3 regions of the Paenibacillus sp. NRS-1760 genome follow, and region 1 is predicted to be linked to each of the others. Evidence: riboswitches for the same ligand, from Rfam matches in the RefSeq annotation. Region 1 holds a riboswitch; each other region holds the start of a gene.
The links. A riboswitch is a leader RNA that binds a small molecule or an ion and turns the genes downstream of it on or off. The one in region 1 is predicted to bind thiamine pyrophosphate.
Positions count from the first base shown of each region.

Region 2: linked by a shared signal. The riboswitch ahead of ACIFSR_RS00880 (ABC transporter ATP-binding protein) and the one ahead of ACIFSR_RS03860 (ABC transporter substrate-binding protein) in region 1 are both predicted to bind thiamine pyrophosphate.
Region 3: linked by a shared signal. The riboswitch ahead of thiC (phosphomethylpyrimidine synthase ThiC) and the one ahead of ACIFSR_RS03860 (ABC transporter substrate-binding protein) in region 1 are both predicted to bind thiamine pyrophosphate.

Region 1 covers NZ_JBITPK010000006.1:296,095-300,170, reverse strand. Annotated here, with positions in the region: gene ACIFSR_RS03865 (glycosyltransferase) at 1-1,196, shown strand, start outside; TPP riboswitch at 1,333-1,445, shown strand; gene ACIFSR_RS03860 (ABC transporter substrate-binding protein) at 1,630-2,670, shown strand; gene ACIFSR_RS03855 (thiamine-binding protein) at 2,739-3,041, shown strand; gene ACIFSR_RS03850 (ABC transporter permease) at 3,031-3,804, shown strand; gene ACIFSR_RS03845 (TatD family hydrolase) at 3,807-4,076, shown strand, end outside.
Region 2 covers NZ_JBITPK010000005.1:51,711-55,786, reverse strand. Annotated here, with positions in the region: gene ACIFSR_RS00885 (ABC transporter permease) at 1-416, opposite strand, end outside; gene ACIFSR_RS00880 (ABC transporter ATP-binding protein) at 397-1,173, opposite strand; TPP riboswitch at 1,261-1,363, opposite strand; gene ACIFSR_RS00875 (DUF1273 domain-containing protein) at 1,451-2,008, shown strand; gene ACIFSR_RS00870 (metalloregulator ArsR/SmtB family transcription factor) at 2,213-2,818, shown strand; gene ACIFSR_RS00865 (DUF6855 family protein) at 3,118-3,525, shown strand; gene ACIFSR_RS00860 (S66 family peptidase) at 3,703-4,076, shown strand, end outside.
Region 3 covers NZ_JBITPK010000026.1:11,508-15,583, forward strand. Annotated here, with positions in the region: gene ACIFSR_RS33365 (ThiF family adenylyltransferase) at 1-225, opposite strand, end outside; gene thiC (phosphomethylpyrimidine synthase ThiC) at 218-1,981, opposite strand; TPP riboswitch at 2,294-2,398, opposite strand; gene ACIFSR_RS33375 (glycosyltransferase family 4 protein) at 2,473-3,630, opposite strand; gene ytvI (sporulation integral membrane protein YtvI) at 3,714-4,076, opposite strand, start outside.

The DNA.
Region 1 (4,076 bases):
ACGATACAATCGTAACGCCAAGCTGGCTTGACGGTCTCAAGCGCTGCTTATTTAGTGATGAACGAATCGGGGCGGTCAGCCCCGTTACGAATTCGGCTTCCTACTGGACGACGATCCCGGTCACCTATACGACGATAGATGAAATGGAGCTGTTTGCTTCGGCACTGCATGCCAACCCTGACAGAACAAAATGGGAGGAGCGCGTGAAGCTGGTCGGCTACTGCCTTCTGCTGCGGAGAGAAGCATGGGAGAAAACGGGATCGCTCGACGAGATCTTCGGAATCGGCAATTTTGAAGATGATGATTATAGCCTGCGGCTCCGGCTGGCGGGATATAAGCTGATGCTGTGCGGCGATACGTTTATTCATCATTACGGGAGCATCTCCTTTAGCTCAGAGCCAGAACAATATGTACAAAACTTCAGAAAAAATGCTATTGTTTTTATGTCCAAATGGGGCTTTGACCCTGGTGATGCAACGTATATACGAATGGATTTAAGCACCGTAATTGAGCGGGAATCGTATGAGTACAGACGCGAGAATTGCTCGATTATGGAAATAGGTTGCGGTTGCGGAGCTACGATATTGCATATGAAAAAGCATTTCCCAACCGCAATATGGTACGGAGTTGAACGTAACGAGCTGGCGGCTAGAGTAGCAGAAGCTTCGGGAATTACCGTATTCCGCTCGAATGATCCGAAGGATTGGAGGCTGCCTGCTGAAGGTTTTGACGGCATCGTAATCGGAGATGCTCATGCATACGGGACACCGCAAGCAATGAAAAGTCTAGTTCGTCTTCTAAAGCCTGGCGGCTGGCTAGTCGGGTGTTTTGCCAATCGTTATTATTTCGACAATATTCGGCAATATTTAGATCCTGCTAATGCACAAGCACAGCATCAAGCGGCATCACAGTACTCAGCAGAACAAGTTAGCCAGCTTTATTTGCAGGCTGGTTTTACCTATGTGAAGATTACACGTGCGGATAATAAACCGCAGGAGCAGCTAGAATACATCCATCTGCTAGAGCGGCTAACGTCTGAAGAGATGTCAAAAGAGCTGACAGCTGCTTATTTGCTCGTATATGGACGCCTTGCTTCTGCAGTAGAGATCCAAGATACGGCAGACTTAGAAGGTTCGAAGGCTGCTGAAGAAGCAAAGGTTGAATGGCTGGATGAGCATGTTGATCTAGGGCAATGACAGCGGGTGCAGGAGCTGCACGTTCTGGCTGCCGCATAGTAAGAGGATGAGTATCGCGGCTTGATGATAATCATTTTCAAAAAAAACTAGCATTAAATGCGGGTTTTGCTATACAATGAATGGTATTGACGAAACCGAATATGTTCCGGGGAGCTGGTTAGGCCGGCTGAGAGGGGATTTTCTATACAATTCCGACCCGTTAAACCTGATCTGGATAATGCCAGCGTAGGGACAGAAGCTCTGTTTAGCAAGCAGGCGAGATCAAATTGATCAAGCATTTGCTGTATAAACAGCTGCACAGCCAATGATATGGCGTCCTCCGGATTAGGGGGACGCTTTTTTTTGTTGCGATTAGAATGATGCAGCCATGGAACCGGATACTACGAGGAGTCGTCGCCTATAAGAATCGAAGCATGGAGAGGGGAACAACATCATGAATCAGAAAAAAACAGGGCATTTGTCGTGGAAAATCGTGGCCGCGATGCTAGTGTTCGTATTGGCGCTGGCAGGCTGCGGCGGTGGCGCTGGGAACAAGGGCGAACAGCCGAAAGAGCAAGAGGGAACAGCGGACAAGCCGCTAGAGAAGGTGCAGGTTGTACTCGACTGGACACCAAATACGAATCATACCGGACTTTATGTAGCTAGAGATAAAGGTTTTTTTAAGGAGCAAGGCTTGGATGTTGAAATTATTCAACCAGGACAAAGCGGTGCCGATCAAATGGTCGCTTCGGGCAATGTGCAGTTTGGCGTAAGCTATCAGGAGTCAGTCACGATGGCGAGAATTGCCGGCGTGCCGCTCGTATCGATCGCCGCTGTCATTCAGCACAACACCTCAGGTTTTGCTTCTCCGCTTGCAAAGGGAATCGATTCACCTGAGAAATTTGAAGGAAAAACGTATGGCGGCTGGGGCGCTCCTGTTGAGGAGGCGGTCATTCAATCGCTTATGCAGGAGAAGGGTGCAGATGTGAGCAAAGTAAATATGATAAGCATCGGCGACGGCGACTTTTTTACAGCAGTGAAACGGGATATTGATTTTGCATGGATTTACTACGCATGGACTGGCGTGGAAGCAGAGCTGCGCGGCGAGAAGATCAATATGGTTTATTTAACAGACTACAGCGACAAACTGGATTATTATACGCCGGTAATCGTGACGAACGAAGATTTGATTAAGAATAAGCCGGAAACAGTCAAAGCGTTTACTGCTGCCGTATCCAAGGGCTACCAATACGCGATCAGCAATGCGGAGGATGCAGCAGAAATTTTAATAAAAGCAGAGCCGGATTTGAACGCAGAGCTTGTGCGCGCCAGCCAAAAATGGTTAAGCTCCAAATATCAAGATGACGCGCCGCGCTGGGGCGAACAGAAGTTAAGCGTATGGGAAAACTATGCGGCATGGATGTTTGAGCACAAGCTGCTGGAGAAGGAGCTTGAAGCGGAGAAGGCATTTACGAACGAATTTTTACCACAATAAGCTATTCGAACATATGGAGGGCGGGAAAGCCCACTCTCACTTACAACGATGAGAAAGAAGGAAATCAAATGGCAAACGCATTAGTAAGTATTCAAATATTACCGACAACGCCAGGCGGCGAAAGTGTTATTCCTTACGTGGATCGTGCAATTGAAATCATTAAAGCGGCAGGTGTTCCTTATCGTGTAGCACCGCTTGAAACGACGATGGAGGGTGAGCTGAGCCATCTGCTCAGCGTCGTGCAGTCGATGAGCGAGGCGATGGCGGAGATGGGCTGCCCGTCCGTTATTTCACAAATTAAAATTTACTACAATCCGGCAAACGGCGCTTCCATGGGCAGGCTGCTGGAGAAATATCCAGATGGGCAATAAGAAATCGATTTGGCCGAAAATTTGGAAGCCGGCAGCACTGCTGATCGTGCTGCTCGTCTGCTGGCAGGCAGCTGCATGGCTTGGATTATTTCAACAATGGGAGTTTCCATCACCAATTTCAATTGTACAAGAGGCCATCCAAATTTGGCCAAGGTTAATGATGCATACGGGAGCAACGGTGAAAATCATGCTGCTCGGCTTTGTGGGAGGATCGGCGGTGGGCTTCGTGCTCGCCGCTTTGCTGCATTTAATTCCTGGGGTTCGATCGGCAGTATACCCCTTGCTCGTGCTGTCGCAAAACGTTCCCATCATTGCGATCGCTCCAATTTTGACGATGCTGCTAGGTTATGGAATGCTGCCAAAGGTGCTGCTTGTGATCATGGTGTGTTTCTTCCCGATCACAGTTGCCATGCTGAGCGGCCTCATGAACACCGATGCGCAGCTTCGTAATTATTTGCAAATGATCGGCATTCGCAAATGGCAGTTGTTCTGGAGATTGGAGCTTCCTCATGCGATTGTTCATTTGTTTTCCGGCTTGAAAATTGCGGCCTCTTACAGCGTACTCAGTGCAGTTGTGGCCGAATGGATAGGCACGAACAAAGGACTTGGCGCATTTATGATCATCTCGTTCAAAGGCTTTATGCCTGATCGAGTGTTTGCAGCAGTTATCATTATTGTTGCGATCAGCTTGACGTTATTTGGGCTAATAACCTTAGCGGAGCGTCTTGTCATACGTTGGCGCCCTGAGAAAGAGGTGAGCTGACAGTGGTCAATCGTGCAGAGCATCATTCAGTGACGCTTCAAACGCAAAATATTCGAATGAAGTTTGGCAAAGGACAGATGAGCAAAGAAGTGCTTGGCGGGTTATCCATTTCAATAGCAGATGGGGAGTTCGTATCGATTGTAGGGCCGTCCGGCAGCGGAAAAACAACCTTGTTTCAAATTATCGGCGGTTTGGAACGTCCTACGGAAGGCGAAATTTGGATCGATGGCAAGCAAACGACGGGCGAACGCGGACATATTTCCTATATGCCG
Region 2 (4,076 bases), on a different contig from region 1:
GGGAAAAAAGCAGTCAAAAAAACAACAGCGACCTTGCTCCAAATCGTATAGCCAAACCACATAATGAAAATTGGCGACAGAGCGATAAGCGGGATGGTCTGACTGATGACGACAAACGGGTACAGCGCCTTCTCCAGTATTCGGAAAGTGTACATGCCTGCTGCGAGCGTAGTCCCAATAATAATCGACAATAGAAAACCGAGGGACACTTCTTTAAGCGTAGCCAGCAGATGTTTGCCAAGCAGCAGATGGCCATCTTCGATTAATGCCTGAGCTATTGAGCTAGGTGACGGCAGTATGTAGGGTGGAACCAATCCGAGCTGTGCGACCGCTTGCCAAACGAGCAGTAAGCTAAAGAGCAGCAGTATAAATAGTCCGTAATGGCTCAGCCACTGGTTAATTAGAGGTTTGCGCATGCAGTCTTCGCTCCAAATCTTGCCGCAGCTTGATGAAGTCGGGTTCATAATTTTGCTCATAGTGTCTTGGTCTCGGCAAAGGAACGACTATTTCCTGTATCCCTTGCGCTTCGCTAGCAGCACCTGGCAACAAATAAATGCGGTCGCTCAGCAATATCGCTTCCTCAAGATCATGTGTGATAAAGAGTACTGTTATTCCAAGATCGCTCCACAGCTCGAGCAGCCACTTATGCATGCCGCGTTTGGTCATGGCATCAAGCGCGCCAAACGGTTCGTCCAGCAGCAGCAGCTCTTGTCCGGTTACTAGCGTGCGCAGAAAAGCTGCCCGCTGTCGCATGCCGCCTGACAACTCGTCAGGGTAAGCTTGTTCATAGCCTGCCAGTCCGAAGCGAGCAAGCAGCTCTATGATTTGGATCGTGGTATAATGGGGATTGCTGCGTGCCAGCTCAAGTGGAAGCAGACAATTGCCGAGTATTGTTCTCCATGGCAGAAGAAGATCCTTTTGCGGCATATAAGCAATTTTGCCGAGACGATTGGGGGCAGGCTTGCCATGCAGCCTAATTTCACCTAGGCTAGGCTGAAGCAATCCGGCCATGAGCTTAAAGAGAGTGCTTTTGCCTGAGCCGCTAGCACCGATGATAGAGACAAACTCACCTGAGTAGGCTTGAAGCGAAAGATTAGACAGTATAGATGTTTCAGCAAGCTTGTCGTAGGTGTAGCTTACTTGGTGAAGTGAGATTATAGCTGTAATACGCATCCCTCCGTAAACAAATAAAGACCCACCCATTTCCGAGGGGAAATGAGCGGGTCTAACGATCACACAAGGCTTGCGCGCATGGATGAATGCTTTGCTGCTCCACTTCCCTCCGCTGGAATGATCCAGATCAGGTTCCAAGGGTCCGGAGCAGTTGCTCCATCTCAGCCGGTAGGCTCCCCTAGTGAAATAAATAGGTTTATATGCAATTTGTATTTTTTCTACTATAGCATACACTGGATAGATGTAAACCATAATTATCCGAAAAGGCGTTGGACAAATGAAAAATTTACTCGTAACGGGCTACCGAGCGCATGAACTTAATATTTTTAGCCAGAAGCATGAGGGCATTGTTTATATAAAAAAAGCGCTGACAGGCAAGCTGGTTCCGCTTATAGAAGATGGGCTTGAGTGGGTGATTACCCCGGGTCAATATGGCGTGGATTTGTGGGCGTGCGAGGTCGTGATTGCGCTGAAGGAAATTTATCCTCATTTGAGACTTTCAATTATTTCGGCATACAGCAATCCGGAAGAGAAATGGAAGGATGATAAAAAGGAGTTTTATCAGCAGGTTTTAAAAGGGGTCGATTATTACGCTTCGGTCAGCAACCAGCCGTATAATGGCATTTGGCAGTTTACGGCTAGGGACGAGCTGCTGTTTCGGAAAACGGACGGTATTCTGCTCGTTTATGATGAGGATGCAGGCGAGGGCAGCCCCAAGTTTTTTAAAGAAAAAGCGTTAAAGAAACAGCAGGCAGAGGGCTATGGTTATTTCAGCATAAGCTCGGAGGATATTCAGAGCATTGCGGATGACGACAACCTGTATTCGGAAAATTAACGATGCATGGTAGTTGAGTAAGGGGAGTTTATTTCATGCTGGCAGGCAGAGACCTGTCAGTTTTTTTTATGCGCCAAGCTTACTGTTTGTATTTTCAAGATTATTGTGTTTGACAAATAATAGGTGGCGTATTATTATCTTATTAGATAAATATCTAATTAGACATTAGTTAAATTTGTTTGGTGGAGGAAGAGGTGGCGAACGGTGCAATTAGATAAGGTGGTAGCCTATCATAAGGCATTATCCGATTCGACGAGAATTAAATTGTTGATTATGCTGGCTGAAGGTGAGCTTAATGGACAGGTGCTCGCAGAGAAATTAGGCGTGACTCCTGCTACGATTACGCATCATGCGACCAAATTAAGAGAGGCCAGCTTAATTAATGAACGCAGAGAGAAAAACACGATTTATTTTTCGTTGAACCATTATTTTATTAAGAGCAACGCTAATGCGGCGGCGGAGCTCATTTATCGGAATGCAGGTACAGAGAAGGGAGTGGACAACATGGAGGATAGCAATAAGAAACTGAAGGATTCAGTCATCCGCAACTTTTTTACAGCTGAGGGTAAGCTGAAGCATATGCCGGCTCAGCATAAGAAAAAATTGATCGTGCTTCAGCATATGGTTTCTCATTTGACGAGAGGGAAACAGTATACAGAGAAGGAAATTAACGAATTTATCAAAGGTTATCATGACGACTTCGCAACCATTCGCAGAGAGTTCATTATGCATCAGTTGATGTTTAGAGAAAATGATATATACGAATTGAATCCGCAAGAAATATGGGCGAAGTGGGAGATTCTTTCGTAAGCGGAAGTTGTTTATGATAATAACGGACATCAGATGCCTTATTTGCTTTATTTCTCTCTTATTGGCCGTAGTTGCGGACATGAAGGCCGTTATTTGGCTCTAATCGTTATAAAAGGCTGCGATTTCTGCCAAATAACGGACTCTATGTCCGTTAGAAGTAAAACTGAACTCATCGAGCGGCTGCTGTGCTACTGCGTCATAAAGGAAAAGTAATTTTTTTATCGAATGTAGTAGCATCTGAAGGATATCTGAAAGATAAAGTACATAATAAGAGTGGATTACAAAAGGAGCGAATACATATGGCGTTGGCAGAAGGTACAAAAGAAAACCCATGGAAATTAAAAACACCCCCTCAGACATCTGAATATGAAATTTATAAGGATGAAAAAGATGGTAAAGAAATTTTAGTATGCACAGTTGGGAAGACGGTCTTGCATTATGATTTCCGCTGCATTGATGACTTAAGCGCGATGCTCAAACAACATGGTGACTGGATTGAGCTTGGCAGCGCCGATGAGCAGAAGCCTGCTAAAGAGGGCACTATTGAAGCATGGGGACGCTCGTCTGAAAACCCGATTGGCGGCTGGTATGGATTGAAAAAAGGGTTGCGCGGCAGATTCGGAATGTATCTTCCACCATTGATGGAGAAGCTGGGGCTTGCAGAAGTAGAGCATAATCCAAGGAATAATCGGATGAAGTCTATTTAATCTCAGTGGAGTGAAAACTCGAAAAAGGATGAGGAATCTACAATCCTATTGTATGTGAGTATTGAGTTCGAGTGATTGGCTGCCGTAATGGCAGCTTTTTTTTATTGTAAGAGTGATTGAGAACTTACAAATATTTGTATATATTTATTTAAAAAGAATGATTAGGAGGGTTATTCCTTGACATCCTTACATTTGAAACCCGATAAACTAAAACCCGGAGATACCATTGGAATTGTTTCACCATCCTCGCCTGTTGCTTTTTATTGCCCTAACAGATTGAATCGTGGAATAGCTGCTTTAGAAAATATGGGATTTAAAGTAATTACAGGACAGCATAGCAGGAAGAGAACAGGTCACACGGCTGGCAGCCTAAATAATCGTTTGGAAGATTTTCATCATATGATTCGTGACCCTGATGTAAAAGCAATTATCGCTACAATCGGGGGATACAATTCACATCAACTGCTTGAAGAATTAGATTATTCGCTCATTAGCAGCCATCCAAAAATTATAATGGGGTATAGTGATATCACTGCACTTTTAGCAGGCAT
Region 3 (4,076 bases), on a different contig from region 1:
TTGGCGCTGCAAGTTGCTCGGCTCAACAAAATCCCTGTCTACCAGCCTAACTTCCCCGACACCGGCTCTTACCATATGCTGCGCAAGCGAAGCTCCTAATGCGCCTACACCGACGATAAGCACCGAGGCATCGGCCAGCTTCCGCTGGCCTGCCTCTCCAATCAAAGCAAATCTCGTTTGCCTCGAATAACGATCTGCAAAAGCATCAAGAACAGAATCAACCATAAATCTTGCTCCCTGCCGCCTTGAATGCATCTGATTTTTCCTTCATTCCCGCTTCAATGGCTTCCGTTGTTTCCATATCGTTTTGCGCGGCATACTCTCTTATATCTTTAGTGATTCGCATGCTGCAAAATTTCGGCCCGCACATGGAGCAGAAATGAGCAGATTTAGCTGCATCTGCCGGAAGCGTCTCATCGTGGTAAGCCATCGCACGCTCTGGATCAAGCGACAGATGGAATTGATCACGCCAACGAAACTCGAATCGCGCTTTGGACAATGCATCATCACGCAGCTTCGCTCCCTGGTGCCCTTTCGCCAAGTCAGCCGCATGCGCTGCGATTTTGTAAGTAATAACGCCTTCCTTCACATCCTCCTTATTCGGGAGCCCAAGGTGCTCCTTCGGTGTTACATAACAAAGCATCGCCGTGCCGAACCATCCAATCATCGCAGCTCCAATTGCCGAAGTAATATGATCATAGCCTGGCGCGATATCGGTCGTTAGCGGTCCTAATGTATAGAAAGGCGCTTCATCGCATACTTCCAGCTGACGATCCATATTTTCTTTGATCAAATGCATAGGCACATGGCCAGGGCCTTCAATCATCACTTGTACATCATGTTTCCATGCAATCTTCGTTAGCTCACCAAGCGTATCCAGCTCAGCAAACTGAGCAGCGTCATTGGCATCTGCTATAGAACCGGGTCTCAGGCCGTCACCGAGCGAGAATGATACGTCGTATGCTTTCATAATTTCACAAATGTCTTCAAAATGCGTATATAGGAAATTCTCCTTATGATGTGCCAGGCACCAAGCTGCCATAATTGATCCGCCTCGCGAGACAATGCCCGTAACGCGCTTTGCCGTGAGTGGTATATAGCGCAGCAGCACACCAGCATGAATCGTAAAATAATCAACGCCCTGCTCGGCTTGTTCAATAAGCGTATCGCGGAATACTTCCCAGCAAAGGTCTTCTGCTTTGCCGTTCACTTTCTCCAGCGCCTGATAAATGGGCACTGTGCCAACTGGAACTGGTGAATTCCGCACGATCCACTCCCGCGTCGTATGGATGTTTTTCCCCGTGGACAAATCCATAATCGTATCGGCTCCCCAGCGCGTCGCCCAAGTCATCTTCTCCACTTCCTCTTCAATCGAAGATGCTACAGCAGAGTTGCCGATATTAGCATTGATTTTAACGTGAAACTGCCGCCCAATAATCATCGGCTCACTTTCTGGATGGTTGATGTTCGTTGGAATAATGGCACGGCCGGCCGCGATTTCGCTGCGCACAAACTCTGCACTCATCCCTTCGCGAATAGCGATGTATTCCATCTCAGAAGTAATGATCCCTTTGCGGGCGTAATGAAGCTGCGTAACATTTTGCCCTGTTTTGGCACGAAGCGGTTTCCTCGTTAACCCCGGGAATCGTTCAGCGCCTCGCTGCTCTGCTTTTTCAGCCGAAATAAATCCATTATCCTCAGGTTTGATTTCCCTGCCCTCATAGGGCTCTACATCACCACGCTGCAAAATCCATTCGCTGCGAATACCGGGCAAACCACGCCGAACATCTGCCTCATACGTTTCATCGGTATAAGGACCGCTTGCATCATAAACTCTTACAGGTTCATTCGGCAGCTCTTCACCATTTCTGCCAGTACTAGCTTCAAGTGCAATTTCTCTCATCGGAACACGGATGTTTCCCTTTGAGCCCTCGACGTACACCTTGCGGCTGCCCGGAAGCGGAGTAGAAAAAATAGACATAACAAAAACCTCCTAATGGAATAATAGAATTCCTCCTGGAGGCATACGCAAGCATATGAGAAAGTTTAAAACACCGCTGCTATACAAGTAGCTAGGCTGCTACAAGAGCTGCAATTGCTGGAGCGTGCATGGCGGCCACAAAGCTTTATCGATTCACTGGCGCCAAACAAAAAAACCGCTCCAGCAAAGGAGCGGTCGAAGAGTGTCGTCATGCGAGTGTTATCTTGCAAGGGTTCCCCTTAAGCAGATAAAGTCTTGCCGCATAAGCTGAGGCTTCAGCAGATTCCGGCAGAGCTTTCACGCGCAAAGCATAAACGCACAATCCCACTTTCCTACGCTGGCATAACCCAGATCAGGTTCAAAGGGACCAAAGCGATTCGCTTTATCTCAGCCATTACGGCGCCCCTAGTGGATTTCCTTGTTTGACTATACCGTTTAGTAAAGAAGGGTGTCAACCCTCTATTTTCCAAACCGCGGAAAAACACAGCCTGCTACAGTCCGCTTTCCTTCAGCAGCCTTACCCATCGATCAGCGGTGTGACGCCATGTAAATGTCTGCTCCACACGCTCGCGGCTGCGGCGCCCCAGCTTCTGCCTGAGCTGTTTATCGCGAAGCAGCAGATGCAGCTTTTCTCGCAGCTCTCGCTCGATATGAAGCTGATTGACCAAATAGCCCGTTTCGCCATTACGGATAATTTCTTTCATTCCGCCTGCACGTGTTGCGACTACCGGAACGCCGCAGGACATCGCCTCGACATTAACGAGCCCAAATGCCTCCCTCTGTCCAGATGGAACGACCGCTACATCGGCAACGAGCATCCAGCTGGGCACTTCCGAATGCGGCACGTAGGGCACAAAACGAACATGACCCGGACATTTGCGTCCAAGCTGTTCAAGCTTGCGAGCATAAGCCGTTTTGCGATGCGAGCCATAAAATGGGCTCCCTACGATGATAACGACGAGCTCCGGATGGCTTTTGGCAAGCTGCGGCACGATATTGAGAAGATGATGAACGCCCTTAAGCGGAATAAGCCTCCCCATAAAAAGCACCACTTTTTTACCATTCAATCCTCTCTTTTGCCTTAAACTCTCCCGTTTAGCGGCTCCTTCGGAGGAATATTGTGAAGGGAACCTGCCCGTATCTACCCCAGGATAAATGACTCGCAGCTTCGAAGCGACCTCTGGCGCTTTCGACACTACAATTCGCCTTAGAAACTCGCTATTTACGATGATTCTATCTGCTGCCTGCAAGCACTTATGCAAGTTTGCAGAAGAAATATAGGAGGGTGAAATGAAGGTGGAGGAATGCAAATAAAGCCAGACTCGTTTGCCTGGATTCAATCGCTTCATCGTCAGAACAAATTGGGGACGATTCTCGACGTCGATGACGTGAGGAGAAAAACGGTGAACCGCACGCCCTACCTCTTGAATATATCGCTGCTTATTGCCCGCTGCAAACCGTTCACATACAACACCGTTAAATTGTCCTTGACGAGGCAATCGCTTGCTCAGTCTTCCAAATATACGAGGTTCCGCGTAAGGCTTAAGCAGCGGGGCAAATTTCTCTACCACTCGCTCAACCGAGCTGCTCCCTGATGAAGGAATCGGGAAGGAGCCTGGTGTTACAATTGCAACTTTAATGGGTGCCATCTATTCGTATGCCTCCTGCATGATCTGCTTTTTTTGCAGTATCATACGTATCTAGCAACGGCTTTGGCACGGCTTTTCCAAGGCTATAGCTTGAATTTCATTTGGAACAGTCCAGCTCTTCGAGCTGCCATATAGATGATCACGACAAGCGGTCCGATGAATACACCGATAACACCGACGAGCTTGAAGCCGACATATAAACTTACAAGCGCTGACAATGAGCCGATCCCTACAGAATCTCCGAGAATTTTAGGCTCTACGATGCGGCGGAATACGGTAATAACTAGAAATAGAATAATTAGCCCTACCCCTACAAAAACATTGCCCGTCAGCAGCAAATAACTTCCCCATGGCACAAGTACAGAACCTGTTCCAAGAATCGGCATAATATCAACAATGATAATAAGCAGCGCGATAGCAAGCGGATATTTGACATTAAGTATGAG